DNA from 3 places in the Serratia sp. LTN-2 genome. Region 3 is predicted to be linked to each of the others. Evidence: predicted binding sites of a transcription regulator. Region 3 holds the regulator's gene; each other region holds the start of a gene.

Region 1 (4,997 bases), on a different contig from region 3:
GCGACAGCGACGACGATCGCATGAAGCGTCTCGACAAGCGCCGCGGCACGCTGATGGCTGGCCTGGCCTATTCGCACAACGCCGAGTGGGGTACCCTCCGCACCACCTTTACCGGCGACACGCTGAACAACAGCAACGGGCTGGTGGGCGATGTGGCCTATCTGTACAAGTTTGATCTGGACGCGCTGACGCTGGTACCGGGCGTAGGCGTGATGTGGAACAGCAAGAACCAGAACAAATATTACTACGGCGTCAGCGCCAATGAATCCCGTCGCAGCGGCCTTGACAGCTACACCCCGGGCGATAGCTGGGCGCCGTACCTCGAGCTGAGCGCCAATTACCAGATCAACAAGAGCTGGAACGCCTTCTTCGTCGGTCGCTATGTGAAGTTGTCGGATGAAGTGAAAGACAGCCCGATGGTGGATAAATCCTACACCGGTTTGTTGATGACGGGTGTGAGCTACACCTTCTAATCATGCATTGCACGATTATCGTGCATCGCGTGCATCAAAAAGGGGCGCTGGCGCCCCTTTTGCACATCTGTAGTGCGCCGCCGCGCTCGGTGTATTAGGCCTTCTTGCGGCTGCGGAAGGTGACGCCCAATCGAGCAGGTTGTTCGCCGGGGGCGATCAGCGGTTTGCTCACGCGCCCGGTCTCTACGCAAACCATGGTTTTATAACCGTCATTCGGCATGTCCCCCATGCTGCAAGAGAGCTCTACGCCGGGGTTCCAGGCGATAACGTCGCTCATATGGTGGTGGTGAACCTCGATGGTGCGAGCGAGCGCCGGATCGCGGATCAGGCTGAAGGCCTCGGGGCGGGTATAGACGCGGTCGGTTTGGCCGACGAAGGTCACTTCACCGGTCTGGCGCGCTTCGGCGCCGCCCGCCACCTTATCGATATACGGCTCGCCCAGGCCCGCTACGCTGACTCGATCGATGTCGCCGACCTGGAAGTAGCTGTGCAGCGCCGCAGTGGCTTGATAATCGCCGTGCGATTCCAGTTCGATCTCGCACTCTGCACCCAGCTTGAAGCGGGCGATCAGCGTGAAGGCGTGCGGCCACAGTTTGCGGGTCTGTTCGTTGTCTTTCAACGTAAAGGTCAGGATGACGCCGTTGTCATCTTCATCGTGCGCCGTCAGGCTCCAGGGCTGGTTGCGGGCAAAACCGTGCGAAGGTTGCCCGGCTGGGCCGAACCACGGCCAGCAGATCGGCACGCCGCCGCGGATGGCCTTGCCTTTAGCGAAAGGGGTATTGCTGCTGAGCCAAATCACCGGCTGCTCGCCGCTGGGCTGCCAGGCCAGCAAATGGGCACCCTGCAGCGCGACGGCTGCGCGCACTTTCGGATGCGACACCACAACCACACCCAGCTCGTCGAGTTGACGTTGGCTGATGTAAGGAGAAATCTGTTCGGAAACGGGCAGGGTGAAAATTTTCTCGTTCATTTCATTACCTTATTGTTTGCCGGAGAGACAAATAAAAAAGGGCGACAAAAATGTCGCCCTTATTATCAGCTTAACATCATGCCATTACTTGGAGATGTGAGCGATCAGATCCAGAACCTTGTTGGAATAACCGGTTTCGTTGTCGTACCAGGAAACCAGTTTCACGAAGTTGTCGTTCAGTGCGATACCGGCTTTGGCATCGAATACGGAAGTCAGCACTTCGCCGTTGAAGTCGGTGGAAACCACGTCGTCTTCAACATAGCCCAGAACGCCTTTCATCGAGCCTTCAGCGGCGTCTTTGATGGCTTTCTTGATTTCTTCGTAGGTAGCCGCTTTTTCCAGACGCACGGTCAGGTCAACAACGGATACGTTAGGAGTTGGTACGCGGAACGCCATACCGGTCAGTTTGCCTTTCAGCTCTGGCAGAACCACGCCAACCGCTTTCGCTGCGCCGGTAGAAGAAGGGATGATGTTCTGGGATGCGCCGCGGCCGCCGCGCCAGTCTTTGTGGGACGGGCCATCAACGGTTTTCTGAGTAGCGGTGGTCGCGTGAACGGTGGTCATCAGGCCTTCAACGATACCGAAGTTGTCGTTGATGACTTTAGCCAGTGGCGCCAGGCAGTTGGTGGTGCAAGAGGCGTTGGACACGATGTCCTGGCCGGCATATTTGTCAAAGTTAGCGCCGCGCACGAACATTGGGGTCGCATCTTTGGATGGGCCAGTCAGAACGACTTTCTTAGCGCCAGCGGTGATGTGTTTACGTGCGGTTTCGTCGGTCAGGAAGATACCGGTCGCTTCAGCAACCACGTCAACGCCCACTTCGTTCCACTTCAGGTTAGCCGGGTCTTTCTCTGCGGTAACACGGATGGTTTTGCCGTTAACAACCAGGTGGCCGTCTTTAACTTCTACCGTACCGTTGAAACGGCCGTGAGTAGAGTCATACTTCAGCATGTAAGCCATGTACTCTGCGTCCAACAGGTCGTTGATTGCAACGATCTCGATGTCAGAACGCTCTTGAGCAGCACGGAAAACAATGCGACCGATACGGCCAAAACCGTTGATACCTACTTTGATAGTCATATATTCCACCAGCTATTTGTTAGTGAATAAAAGGTTGGTTGTAAAATTACAAAAACCTTACCCAGCGTCAAGCGGAATCGTGTCAATTCTTGCGGCAAGTCAAACCGGAAGGGTGGTTTTGCACGCTTATTGCACAGTCCATTTGCGCTCGGCCTTATCCGTTATATGGGGACAAGCCGCCAAGTATAAAGTCAGCATGCGCAAGATGTGTGATCGTTATCACATATCATCGTGACGTGGCCTTTATGGGCTACAGTTTAGGCCAAAAAACCCTGCAGCGGTGTTAATTTTTTGTTATTATTAATCATTGTTTTCGTTGACATTATCCACATTCAGAGATAAGCACAAATGGCTAAAGAGACAACCCCCGGTCATCCGGTCACGGAACTGAATGAAATCCAACGTTATGTGACGCAACAGCGCGGCACCGAAGCGCCGTTCAGCGGCAAATTGCTGCACAATAAGCGTGAGGGCGTGTACCATTGTCTGTGTTGTAACCAGCCGCTGTTCTATTCCGAAACCAAATACGATTCCGGCTGCGGCTGGCCGAGCTTTTATGAGCCGGTTTCCGCCGATGCGATTCGTTATCTCGATGATAACTCTCATAATATGCATCGTGTTGAAATCCGCTGCGGCCACTGCGACGCGCACCTGGGGCACGTTTTCCCCGACGGCCCGCAGCCGACCGGCGAGCGTTACTGCGTCAACTCCGCTTCGCTGAGCTTCACCGACGGTGAGAATGGCGACCAAACGGCCGGTTAAGTGGTAATTTAACCAACAAAATCGATTCAGCTAATTATTCATCCGTAAGCGAGAAGGGCTCTGATGGACGTGAAAGATCTGATTGCGGCGATGACGCCCGAGATATACCAGCGCCTGGTGCGGGCGGTTGAGCTGGGCAAGTGGCCGGACGGCGTGGCGCTGACACCTGAGCAGAAGGAAAACAGCCTGCAGGCGGTGATGCTGTGGCAGTCGATGAACAACGTCGATCCGCAGCACATGAGCATTGGCACCGACGGGCAGATCGTGATGAAGAGCAAGCAAGAACTGAAGCAGCAGTTCGTTGCCGAGCCGCTGGTCAAACTCAAACCGCAGTAAGCTGTTCCTAAAGCGGGGCGATGTCGCCATCGCCCCGTCGATTTAGCGTTTCTCTCCCTTAACCCCAAGCGATTCCGCCAGCTGTTGCGCCAGCCGGTTGTTGTCGTCCGCGCCGTATTCCCAGAACATCGCACCGCCCAATCCCTGGCTTTTGATGTATTCGGCTTTGATGGCCACCGAACGCGGGTTCTCGTAGGAGATAGCGAACAGCGGTTTGCCTGTGGCGGATTGCAGCGTCAGATAAGGCACTTTGGCGTCGTCATCCCAGTGCTCGCGGAAACGGCGCTGCGGATCGTTGAGCAGTTTACTGACGATGTCGTGGTATTTAAAGTAAGTGTCTTTGCTGAGATCCAGCCCCAGCGCGTTGAACAGAGCGGTTTCTCGCGCACTGAAATAAGGCTGCGTCACCGGATGTTTGGCGGCGTCCGGCTTGTCCCAGTCGATGCCTGCTTCGGTCGCTCGTTTCGGCACCCGGCCATAAAAACCGATGCCGAGGTTCATCTGCGCCGGTTTTAATCCGGCGGCAAGATAATGTTTTACCACGGAATCGGCGCTGTAGCGGTCGGCGGCGGCCACGGTTGGCCAGCGCTTTGAATCGTACAGGTTGGCATTGAAGTACTGCGTGCCGTAAGCCATGTCATAGGTCATCAGATTGATGTAGTTGAGGTAAGGGGCAATGCTTTTCACATCGACCCATTCCTGCGGGCTGTTGACGTTGGCACCGACGGCGATGGTCAGTAGTTTACCTTTACCCAGTGCCTGGTGAAGCTCTTTCAGCAGCAGGGTGAAGTTGTCGCGGTCTGCCGGCTGGCTTTCCACCAGCCCCCAGGCGCCGTTCACCGGGTATTCCCAGTCCAGGTCGATGCCATCCAACTGATGCTGTGCAATCACCTGCAGCGCGGAGCGGATGAATATCGCCCGGTTTTCTGCGGTGGCGGCCGCGCCGGAGAAGCCGCGAGCCCCCCAGCCGCCGACCGACAACAGGACTTTCAACTCGGGGTTCTGTTTACGCAACGCCGGCAGCCGTTGCAGATCGGCCGTTACCTTCGGCGACAGGTAGATCTGGTGCCGGCGCGCGGGATCTTTCAACGCCGCATTGGTTTCATCCTTCTCACCGTTGTAGATCAGGCCAAACGAATAGTTGAGGTGGGTGATTTGCGTCACGTCCAGTTTGTCGATATCACCGCCGGGGCCGGCGGTGACGTCGCCACCGCCGTTGAAGTAGCCGACGGAGAGATAGCCTGCCTGCGCCGAGCCGACGCCGGCCATAGCCAACTGCACCGCTGCCAGCAAAGGCAGCAGTTTTCGGGTTAATTTCATGTTTGTCTCCTTGGGTCGGCAAGGCCGACCGTACCGCCAGCGGCGGTCACAATAAA
Region 2 (4,997 bases), on a different contig from region 3:
AGCCAGATCACCAGCGAGGCCAGCGCGCCGGCGATCACCACGTAACGCCAGCCGCTCAGCCCCCAAATCGTCTGCGGCACCAGCCACCAGGACATCAGCGCCACCGCCGGCACCGACAGGAACTGCACGAAGAACGCGAAGGCGAAAGCCCGGGTGCGCAAGTGCGCGGGCACCCACTCCGTCAGGTAGGTGTCGATGGTCACCAGCTCGATGCCGAGCCCCACTCCCACCAAAAAGCGCAGAAAGATCACCCATTCCGCCTGCTGTTGAAACGCCAGCAACAGCGAGAAGGCGCCATACCAGATCAGGGCAAACATAAAGGTGGCGCGGCGGCCGAAGCGGTCAGCGTAAGGGCTCAGCAGGCTGGCGCCGACGAACAGACCGAGAAAGGTGGCGGCGGCGAAGGCCGCCTGATCCGACACGCCGAAGACGCCCAGCGCCCCGGTGTGGAAAATGCCGTCGGCGATAAGGCCAGTGCTGATATAGCCGGTCTGGAACAGATCGTAGAGTTCGAAAAAGCCGCCCAGCGACAGCAGAATGATAAAGCGCCACAGGCCGGCCGACGCGGGCAAGGCGTCGATTCTGGCCGCCAAATCCCGCGCATGGATCGGCGACGCCGCTACAGAGTCACTCACCGTTAACCTCGCATTAACATTTTTGATGACTTTCTATGCTAGCGAAGCGACGCCGGAGTTAAATTTTTAATTAGCAGACTATGAAAAAAAGTTAAGCATAAAACGCTGCAGCGGCCTGTTTTATAGCGAGAAAATGTAGCGCGGGATGCCGGCCGGCATCCCGAATCGGTGGATTAACGGCTGTGGTGCTGCTGCAACCGTTCGCTGCGGTAAAAGCTCAGCAGGCACCAGCCGAGGGCGATCAGCGCCAGCGGCGCGGCGACGAAACCGATGTTGCCCATCCCCAGATGCAGGCTCACCTGATTGCCCAACAGCGCGCCGCTGCCGATGCCGAAGTTGTACAGGCCGGAGAAGATCGCCATCGCCACATCGGTGGCGTCCGGCGCCAGGCTCAGCACCTTGGCCTGCATCGACAGGCCGATGGCCATGATCGCCATGCCCCAGAAAATGCACAGCACCGTCAGGTGGCTTTCGCTGCCGGCGGCCGGCAACAGCAGCAGCAGGCTCAGGGCCAGCAGCGCGATGGCGCCGATAAAGAAGCCGGAAGGAAACCGCTCGCTGTAGCGGCTGAACAGCAGGCTGCCGACGATGCCGGCGGCGCCGAACAGCAGCAGCATCAGCGTGGTGAAGTTTTCCGACAGCCCGGCCACGGTCTGGATAAACGGCTCGATGTAGCTGTAGGCGGTGAAGTGCGCCGTCACCACGATGATGGTCAGCATGTACAGCGCCACCAGCGCCGGGCGTTTGAACAACAGCGGCACGCTGGCCAGCGAACCGGAGTGCTCGCTTTTCAGCACCGGCAGCAGGCGCCACAGCAGCACCAGCGCCAGAGTGGCGCACACCGCGATGCCGATAAAGGTCATGCGCCAGCCGAGCAGCTGCCCGACCACCCGCCCGAGCGGCAGCCCGAGCACCATCGCCAGCGCGGTGCCGCCCGCCAGCAGGCTCAACGCCTGCGCTTTCTTGCCCGGCGGCGCCACGCGGATCGCCAGCGAGGCGGTGATCGACCAGAACACCGAGTGCGCCAGCGCCACGCCGGCGCGTGAAATCACCAGCGTGGTGAAGTTCCAGGCCACGGCAGTCAGCACATGGCTGGCGATAAACAGGATGAACACGCCGATCAGCAGCTTGCGGCGCTCGATCTTGCTGGTCAGCAGCATGCACGCCAGCGAGGCGGCGGCGACGATCCAGGCGTAAATGGTGATGATCAGGCCGACCTGTTCGGTTTGCATCGAGAAGCTGGCGGCGATATCGCTCAACAGCCCGACCGGAATAAATTCGGTGGTGTTGAAGATAAAGGCCGAGACGGCGAGGATAACCACGCGCAACCAGGCGGTTGAGCGCGAAACGGGTGCGTGTTCCATGGTAAACAAAATCCGGACAGGTGCGGGCAAGTAGCGATATTTTAACCAACCGTCGCGCTAAATGCGATACGCGTCACACTTTAATTGTGTGGTTTTTTTCGCCGCATTTCGACACACTCGCAGACACACGGTTGCACAAATGCTGTGCTAATCTCTTGAAGCGTACCAATTTTTCCTGCCGCTCTTCCTTCGGCCGCCGCAGACGACGCGCCGCGCCGAAGAACCGCGCGCAGTGTCCATTTGGCGTTTCCTGAGGCGAGGTCATTATGTCCGCGATTTATGATTGGTCCGTGCTCGCATTGCGCAATGTTTACGATCGCCGAATTCAGGGCCAACCGGTGCTCGACAGCGCCGCGCTGTTCCCCGATGCGGAACGTTTCACCGCCCAATGGCGGCAGATCCGCGAAGAGGCGCTGACCGTCGCCCACGATCTGCACAATATCCCACGCTTTCACGAGATCATGATCCAACAGGAGTCTATCTCCGCCAACGACGCACGCGACTGGCGCATGTTCATCATGAAGGCCTACGGCCAGCCGATCGCCCGCAACCTGGCGCGCTGCCCTGCGCTGGCGGCATTGATCGCCTCCTCGCCGGACGTGCTGTCCGCCTCGCTCTCCTTCCTGGCGCCCGGCAAGCAGGTGCCGCCCCACCGCGGCCCGTTCCGCGGCATTCTGCGCGGCTATCTGGTGCTGGACATGCCCAAGCGCGCCGACGGCGTACCGGCGGCGGTGCTGAAAGTGGACGGCCGCGAATACCGTCTGCACGAGGGGGAATTCATGCTGTGGGACGACACTTTCGAACACGAGGTGTGGAACGACAGCGCGCAGGTGCGCACCGTACTGCTGCTGGATATCCGCCGTCGCGACATGCCCGGCGGGCTGCGGCTGCTCTCCAGCGCCATCATCGCGCTGGTGCGGCTGAACGTGCGCTGGATGCAGCGCCAGTTCTGAAGCGCTCAGACGATCAACCGTCGTGAGCGACCGGCCAATACCGCGCCAGCCACTGGCCGGCAGTGGTGGTGAGCAGGCCCTGACGCGCATTGAAGGTTGCCGCCTTGTCCCAGGCTACGCCGTCGGGCCGGGCGAAAGCCAGCCGGTATTTGGCGCCGACGTCATGCGGATGGTTCCGCACCGCCTCCTGCAGCCGTGCGGAGTCGAGCAAGGTTCTGTTGACCTCGACGCCCCAGTGCGCCTGCAGGAGATCGGCAAGCTCGCGGTAGGTCAACGTGTCGCCGGCGATATAAACCACCTGGTTGCGAAACGCGGGCCGATGGAAAAAAATCTCGGCCGTCAGCCGGCCAATGTCCTCAGGGGTGGTCAGCGTCACCGCATAGCGCCAATCGCCCAGCGCGCACACCGTTTTGCTTGCCGCATCCACCACGCCAAAGCCGGGGTCAAACAGGTAGCTGGTGAAAATGCCCGTGGAAACAATCACCCACTCCGTCGCACGCTGCGCACGCAGCAGGTGGCGCACCTCGAGCTGTTCATCCCACACCTGCTGCCCGCTGCCTTTACCCACGACATCGTAATCTACGCCGAACTGCCACGGGAAATAACGCGCCACGCCCGCCTGCAAGACGGCCTGGGTGATCTTTATCTGCGTGCCCGCCCCGCCGACAAAGCCGCTGCAGTTGATCACTGCGTCGAAGGAACGGAATAGCGCACTCAGCGCCTCCACGCCGTTTTGCTGCAGATCGCCTTCCACCACGGCGATGCCGAGCCGCGTCAGCTCATCCCGCCGCGCCCGATGCGGACCGCTGACGGCGCGGGCGGCCTCCGGCCGGAGCAGCACGCTGATGGTGACATTCGCATGCCGCTGAGCCTGCCGGCTCATCGCACGCAATACCGGCAGCCCCAGTTCACCGGCGCCGAGTATGAGCACGGTATTGATAGATGGATTTGTGGATTTCATTCTTGCCTCCTGTCTTAACATTGCGTCATCCTGACAGCTGACAAAAACGGGTTCAATTAGGTACACCCGTGATACCGGAGAGGAATATGACGAGCGATCGCGCAGCGCTGCTGCAATTTTCGCAGGCGTTCTGTGAAGAACTGAGCAACGACGATGAAGGGTTGAAGCGTGAGATCCTCGCGCATGCGGGCAACCGTTGGTCGCTGGGGGTATTGCATATCCTGGGCACTCACGGGCCGCTGCGCCACGGCGAGATAAGCCGCCAGCTGGCGGGCGTGACGCAGAGAATGCTGACGCGGACGCTGCGCCATCTCGAGCGGGACGGGCTGATATCGCGCTGCGATTATCAGGAAAAGCTGCCCCGCGTGGTGTACGCCATCACCGAAGCGGGGGAAACGATGCTGCTCAACATGCTGCCGCTCTGGTCGTGGATTATCTCCTCCGCCGACGCTTTCAGGACGGCCCGCTCGCACTACGATGACCAACAGCGCAACGCCGCCGAGGAATGAACGCGGGCTTCCCTGCCCTTGGGCGGCACTCAGCCGCCGCCCAGATAGGCCTTTCTCACCTCAGGATCGTTCAACAGTTCCTGTCCGCTGCCGGTGAGGCGGATCTGGCCGTTGACCATCACATAGCCGCGATCGGACAGCTTCAGCGCGTGGTTGGCGTTCTGCTCCACCAGAAACAGCGTCATGCCGCTGCGGGTCAGCTCGCGCAGCACGCCGAAGATCTGCCGCACCACGATCGGCGCCAGCCCGAGGCTCGGCTCGTCCAACAGCAGCAGCTTCGGCCGGCTCATCAGCGCGCGGGCGATCGCCAGCATCTGCTGTTCGCCGCCCGATAGGGTCATCGCCCGCTGATTGCGCCGCTCCCTGAGGCGCGGAAACAGCTCGAACATGTGCTGTAAATCCTCCGCCAGATAGCGATTGCCGACGGTGATGGTGCCCATCAGCAGGTTCTCCTCCACGCTCATGTCCGGGAAGATGCGCCGCCCTTCCGGCGCCTGCGCGATGCCGCCGGCTGCCACGTAGTGCGTGGAGCGGCGGCTGATGTCCTCACCGCCGAACAAGATCTGCCCGCCGGC
Region 3 (4,997 bases):
CCGGCTGCGGCGGCGCCACCTCGGTTTCCAGCTTTTCATAGGCGGCGGTGGCCACTTTCCACGCCAGCCACAGCAGGTACAGGCTGCCGAGGATTTTCAGGATCAGGTGCAGCGACGGATAGACCAGGATCAGGCTGCCGACGCCGAAGGCCACCAACAGCAAAATGCTTTGCATGCCGAGCATGATGCCGATCATCAGCCCCAGCGATCGCATAAAGCCAAAGTTCGCGCCGGAGGTAGTCAGCAGCAGGTTATTGGGGCCAGGCGTGATGGCGGCCACCCACAGGAAGCCCAGCATCGACAGGAATAAACTCGGTTCCATGGCACGGGTGCTCCTCACCCAAGGCGCTTTTTTGCAGTATCATTGTTAGTTATTGGTATTGAAGCTAACAGTGCGTCTGGGATCTCACAATAGTCGCCAACAACATTTTTACTCAGCCTATGCATGACGTCTTTCGCCCCCTGACCGGGGCCAGTAATCCGCACCTGCAAACGCTGTTGCCGCGGCTGGTGCGCCGCCGCGTGTTATTGAAACCGCATTGGCAACGGCTGGAATTGCCCGACGGCGATTTCGTCGATCTCGCCTGGAGCGAGGATCCGGCGCAGGCGCGCGACAAACCGCGCGCAGTGCTGTTTCATGGCCTGGAAGGCAGCTTCTACAGCCCCTACGCGCACGGCCTGCTCAACGCCTGGCGCGAGCGCAGCTGGCTCGGCGTGGTGATGCACTTTCGCGGCTGCAGCGGCGTGCCCAACCGCAAGCAGCGCATCTACCACTCCGGTGAAACCGAAGACGCGCGCTTCTTCCTGCGCTGGCTGCGCGACAGCTACGGCGAGGTGCCGACCGCGGCGGTAGGCGTTTCGCTCGGCGGCAACATGCTGGCCTGCTATCTGGCGCAGCAAGGCGCCGACAGCCTGCTGCAGGCGGCGGTGGTGGTCTCGGCACCGCTGATGCTGGAGCCCTGCGCCTATCGCATGGAGCAAGGCTTCTCTCGCGTTTATCAGCGCTACCTGCTGGGGCAGTTGAAACAAAACGCCACCCGTAAGTTGTTGCACTACCCGGACACCCTGCCGCTCAAGCTGTCACAGCTTAACGGCCTGCGGCGCATCCGCGAATTCGACGACGCCATCACCTCGCGCATTCACGGCTTCAGCGACGCTATCGACTATTATCGCCGCTGCAGCGCCCTGCCGCTGTTGCCGGCTGTCCAGACGCCGCTGCTGATCATCCATGCGAAGGACGATCCCTTCATGACCCATGAGGTGATCCCCGACGTCGCCGGCCTGCCGCGCAATATCGAATACCAGTTGACCGAGTACGGCGGCCACGTCGGCTTCGTCGGCGGCACGCTGAAAAAACCGCACATGTGGCTGGAGCATCGCATTCCGGCCTGGCTTTCCCCTTATCTGGACATCCCGACGTGATCATTCCCTGGCAAGAGCTGACAACCGATACCCTGAATAGCCTGATCGAATCCTTTGTACTGCGCGAAGGCACCGATTATGGCGAGCACGAGCGCTCGCTGGAGCAGAAGGTGGAGGACGTGCGCCGCCAGCTGAAAAACGGCGACGTGGTGCTGGTGTGGTCGGAACTGCACGAGAGCGTCAACATCATGCCGCGCGGCCAGTTCCGCGCCGGGCAGGAAGAAATTTAGTGGCGCTCGGTTCTATGACTGACGGAAAAAATCAGGTAACAATGGGGCATTGCAAACCAGCGCGCACCATTTTTTCCTGACATAGAGAGCGTCAACAAGAGCCACAATAATCCCCTGACGCCGGCGCATTCAACACGGAGTGACAACCACCATGTCTGCCAAACATCCCGTTATCGCGGTGACCGGTTCCAGCGGCGCCGGCACCACCACCACCAGCGTGGCGTTCCGCAAAATCTTCCAGCAGCTCAACATTCGCGCCGCCGAGCTGGAGGGCGACAGTTTCCACCGCTATACCCGGCCGGAGATGGACGCGGCGATCCGCAAGGCGCGCGATCTGGGCAGACACATCAGCTATTTCGGCCCCGAGGCCAACGACTTCGGCCTGCTGCAGCAAAGCTTTATCGACTACGGCAAGAACGGCACCGGCCGTTCGCGCAAGTACCTGCACACCTACGACGAAGCGGTGCCATACAATCAGGTGCCGGGCACCTTCACCCCGTGGGAGCCGCTGCCGGCGCCGACCGACGTGCTGTTCTACGAGGGGCTGCACGGCGGCGTGGTCACCGAGCACCATGACGTGGCCAAACATGTCGATCTGCTGGTCGGCGTGGTGCCGATCGTCAACCTGGAATGGATCCAGAAGCTGATCCGCGATACCGGCGAGCGCGGCCACTCCCGCGAAGCGGTAATGGATTCGGTGGTGCGTTCGATGGAAGACTACATCAACTACATCACGCCGCAGTTCTCGCGCACCCACATCAACTTCCAGCGCGTGCCGACGGTGGACACCTCCAACCCGTTCGCCGCCAAGGCCATTCCGTCACTGGATGAAAGCTTCGTGGTGATCCACTTCCGCGGGCTGGATCAGATAGACTTCCCCTATTTGCTGGCGATGCTGCAAGGATCGTTTATTTCGCACATCAATACGCTGGTGGTGCCGGGCGGCAAGATGGGGTTGGCGATGGAGCTGATCATGGCGCCGCTGGTGCAGCGGCTGCTGGAAGGCAAGAAGATCGAATAAGCGCATTGAGCGCGGCGGCTGGCCGCGCTCCGTCTCGATTACGCCGGCTGGCGGATCTCGAAGCTGTGGGTCACCGTAGCGGCTTTGTTGAGCATCAGCGCCACCGAGCAGTATTTCTCCGCCGACAGGTTCACCGCTCGCTCTACGATCTTGTCGGTCAGATCCTGACCGGTGACGATGAAGTGCAGGTTGATATGGGTGAACAGCCGCGGGGCTTCTTCGCGGCGCTCGGAGGTCAGCTTCACCTCGCAATCGCGCACGTCATTGCGCCCTTTTTGCAGGATGGACACCACGTCGATCGCGCTGCAGCCGCCTACCGACATCAGCACCATCTCCATCGGGCTGGGCGCTTTATCGCCGGCGTTGCCGTCCATCAGTACCTGATGGCCGGAGGCCGATTCACCCAAAAACGTTAACCCTTCCACCCATTTAACTCTTGCCTGCATTCTGGTCACTCCGGTTGATTTCTTAAAATCAGAGTACGCTTTCGCATAGAAACAGGCAACGTAACCTGATGCTAATCATGCTGAAGCGAGACAACACGAGACACCCGCCTTACTCTGTGCTACAAACAGAGCCGCAATAAATCTTTCCGGGACACTGCATTTCAGGGAAACGCCCAGAGAAAGGCTCCTTTACCGGTATGTTAACAGAATGTAGCTTGCAGCGCTTACGGCAAGTTAATATGCTAGAGCGACAGCGTATTTTTATGACACGCCTCAAAACTTGCCGGTAGCCCTCGCTCATAACAGCGGCTACAGGCGGGTTTTACAGGGAACTCTGACCCCTGTGACACAAGGCAGCGATAACAACAGAGGATAACAGCGAATGGTTCTCGGCAAACCGCAAACAGACCCTACTCTCGAATGGTTCCTGTCTCATTGCCATATCCACAAATATCCATCGAAGAGTACGCTGATTCACCAAGGTGAAAAGGCCGAAACGCTTTACTACATCGTGAAAGGCTCCGTCGCGGTGCTGATCAAGGATGAAGAAGGTAAAGAGATGATCTTGTCCTACCTCAACCAGGGGGATTTCATCGGCGAGCTCGGATTGTTCGAAGAGGGCCAGGAGCGCAGCGCCTGGGTTCGCGCGAAAACCGCCTGTGAAGTGGCCGAAATTTCCTACAAGAAATTCCGCCAGCTGATCCAGGTGAACCCGGACATCCTGATGCGTCTGTCCGCCCAAATGGCGAGCCGCCTGCAGGTCACTTCCGAAAAAGTGGGCAACCTCGCCTTCCTGGACGTTACCGGCCGCATCGCGCAAACCTTGCTGAATCTGGCGAAGCAACCCGACGCCATGACTCACCCGGACGGCATGCAGATCAAAATCACCCGTCAGGAAATCGGCCAGATCGTCGGCTGCTCGCGCGAAACCGTTGGCCGTATTCTGAAAATGCTGGAAGACCAAAATCTGATTTCCGCCCACGGCAAAACCATTGTCGTCTACGGCACCCGTTAATCCCTGAAAAAACGGCGCAATCTGCGCCGTTTTTTATCTGCTCGCTGCCATGTGGCGTCGTCTGATCTACCACCCGGAAGTCAATTACGCACTGCGACAAACGCTGGTGTTGTGCTTGCCGGTGCTGTTCGGCCTGCTGATCGGCCAACTGCAGCTCGGCCTGATGTTCTCTCTGGTGCCCGCCTGCTGCAATATCGCCGGTCTCGACACGCCGCATAAGCGCTTCTTTAAACGGCTGATCGTCGGCGGTGCGCTGTTCGCCCTCAGCAGCCTGCTGCTGCAACAGGCCCTGCTGTGGCATCTGCCGCTGCCGGCACTGATGCTGGGTCTGGCGCTGTTGCTCGGCGTCACTGGCGAAATCAGCCCGCTGCACGCCCGGCTGTTGCCGGCGGCGCTGGTGGCCGCCATCTTCGCTCTCAGCATGGCTGGCACGGTACCAATCTGGCAGGCGCCGCTGCTGTACGCGATCGGCACCGCCTGGTACGGCTTATTCACCTGGTTCTGGTTCAAACTGTGGAAAGAGCAGCCGATGCGCGAGACGTTGAGCCAGCTTTATCTGGAACTGGCGGACTACTTCGAAGCCAAGTATTCGCTGCTGACCCAACACACCGACCCGCAAACCGCGCTGCCGCCGCTGCTGGTGCGCCAGCAAAAGGTGATGGATCTGATCAGCCTTTTATACCAACAGCTCAATTTCCTGCCGCACGCCAACAACCTCGAACAAAAGCGCCTGCAGCGCGCCTTTCAGGTGGCGATGGATCTGCAGGAGCACATCACCGTCAGCCTGCATCTGCCGGAGGAGGTGCAAAAACTGGTGGAGCAGAGCCAGGCCGAAGCGATCATTCGCCGCAACGCTCAGGTGA

What was found. Region 3 encodes CRP, which controls carbon source genes, mostly activating them, when cyclic AMP is high. Its sites were predicted from a motif close to ATGTGANNNNNNTCACAT; they were not measured.
Region 1: a site for CRP is predicted at 2,731-2,748, ahead of msrB (peptide-methionine (R)-S-oxide reductase MsrB). Genes of this name have one in related genera too.
Region 2: a site for CRP is predicted at 2,061-2,078, ahead of AC6BYQ_RS08365 (sugar transporter). Genes of this name have one in related genera too.

The regions. Positions count from the first base shown of each region.
Region 1 is NZ_JCAXDO010000001.1:503,070-508,066, reverse strand. It holds gene AC6BYQ_RS02300 (MipA/OmpV family protein) at 1-473, shown strand, start outside; gene AC6BYQ_RS02295 (D-hexose-6-phosphate mutarotase) at 568-1,443, opposite strand; gene gapA (glyceraldehyde-3-phosphate dehydrogenase) at 1,528-2,523, opposite strand; gene msrB (peptide-methionine (R)-S-oxide reductase MsrB) at 2,872-3,285, shown strand; gene AC6BYQ_RS02280 (YeaC family protein) at 3,349-3,621, shown strand; gene chiD (chitinase ChiD) at 3,664-4,941, opposite strand.
Region 2 is NZ_JCAXDO010000003.1:253,325-258,321, forward strand. It holds gene AC6BYQ_RS08360 (MFS transporter) at 1-635, opposite strand, end outside; gene AC6BYQ_RS08365 (sugar transporter) at 809-1,999, opposite strand; gene AC6BYQ_RS08370 (aspartyl/asparaginyl beta-hydroxylase domain-containing protein) at 2,266-2,952, shown strand; gene AC6BYQ_RS08375 (aromatic alcohol reductase) at 2,966-3,913, opposite strand; gene AC6BYQ_RS08380 (winged helix-turn-helix transcriptional regulator) at 4,000-4,422, shown strand; gene AC6BYQ_RS08385 (ABC transporter ATP-binding protein) at 4,452-4,997, opposite strand, start outside.
Region 3 is NZ_JCAXDO010000010.1:195,499-200,495, reverse strand. It holds gene AC6BYQ_RS19045 (LysE family translocator) at 1-322, opposite strand, end outside; gene AC6BYQ_RS19040 (hydrolase) at 442-1,422, shown strand; gene AC6BYQ_RS19035 (YheU family protein) at 1,419-1,652, shown strand; gene AC6BYQ_RS19030 (phosphoribulokinase) at 1,804-2,673, shown strand; gene AC6BYQ_RS19025 (OsmC family protein) at 2,712-3,119, opposite strand; gene crp (cAMP-activated global transcriptional regulator CRP) at 3,502-4,134, shown strand; gene AC6BYQ_RS19015 (YccS/YhfK family putative transporter) at 4,184-4,997, shown strand, end outside.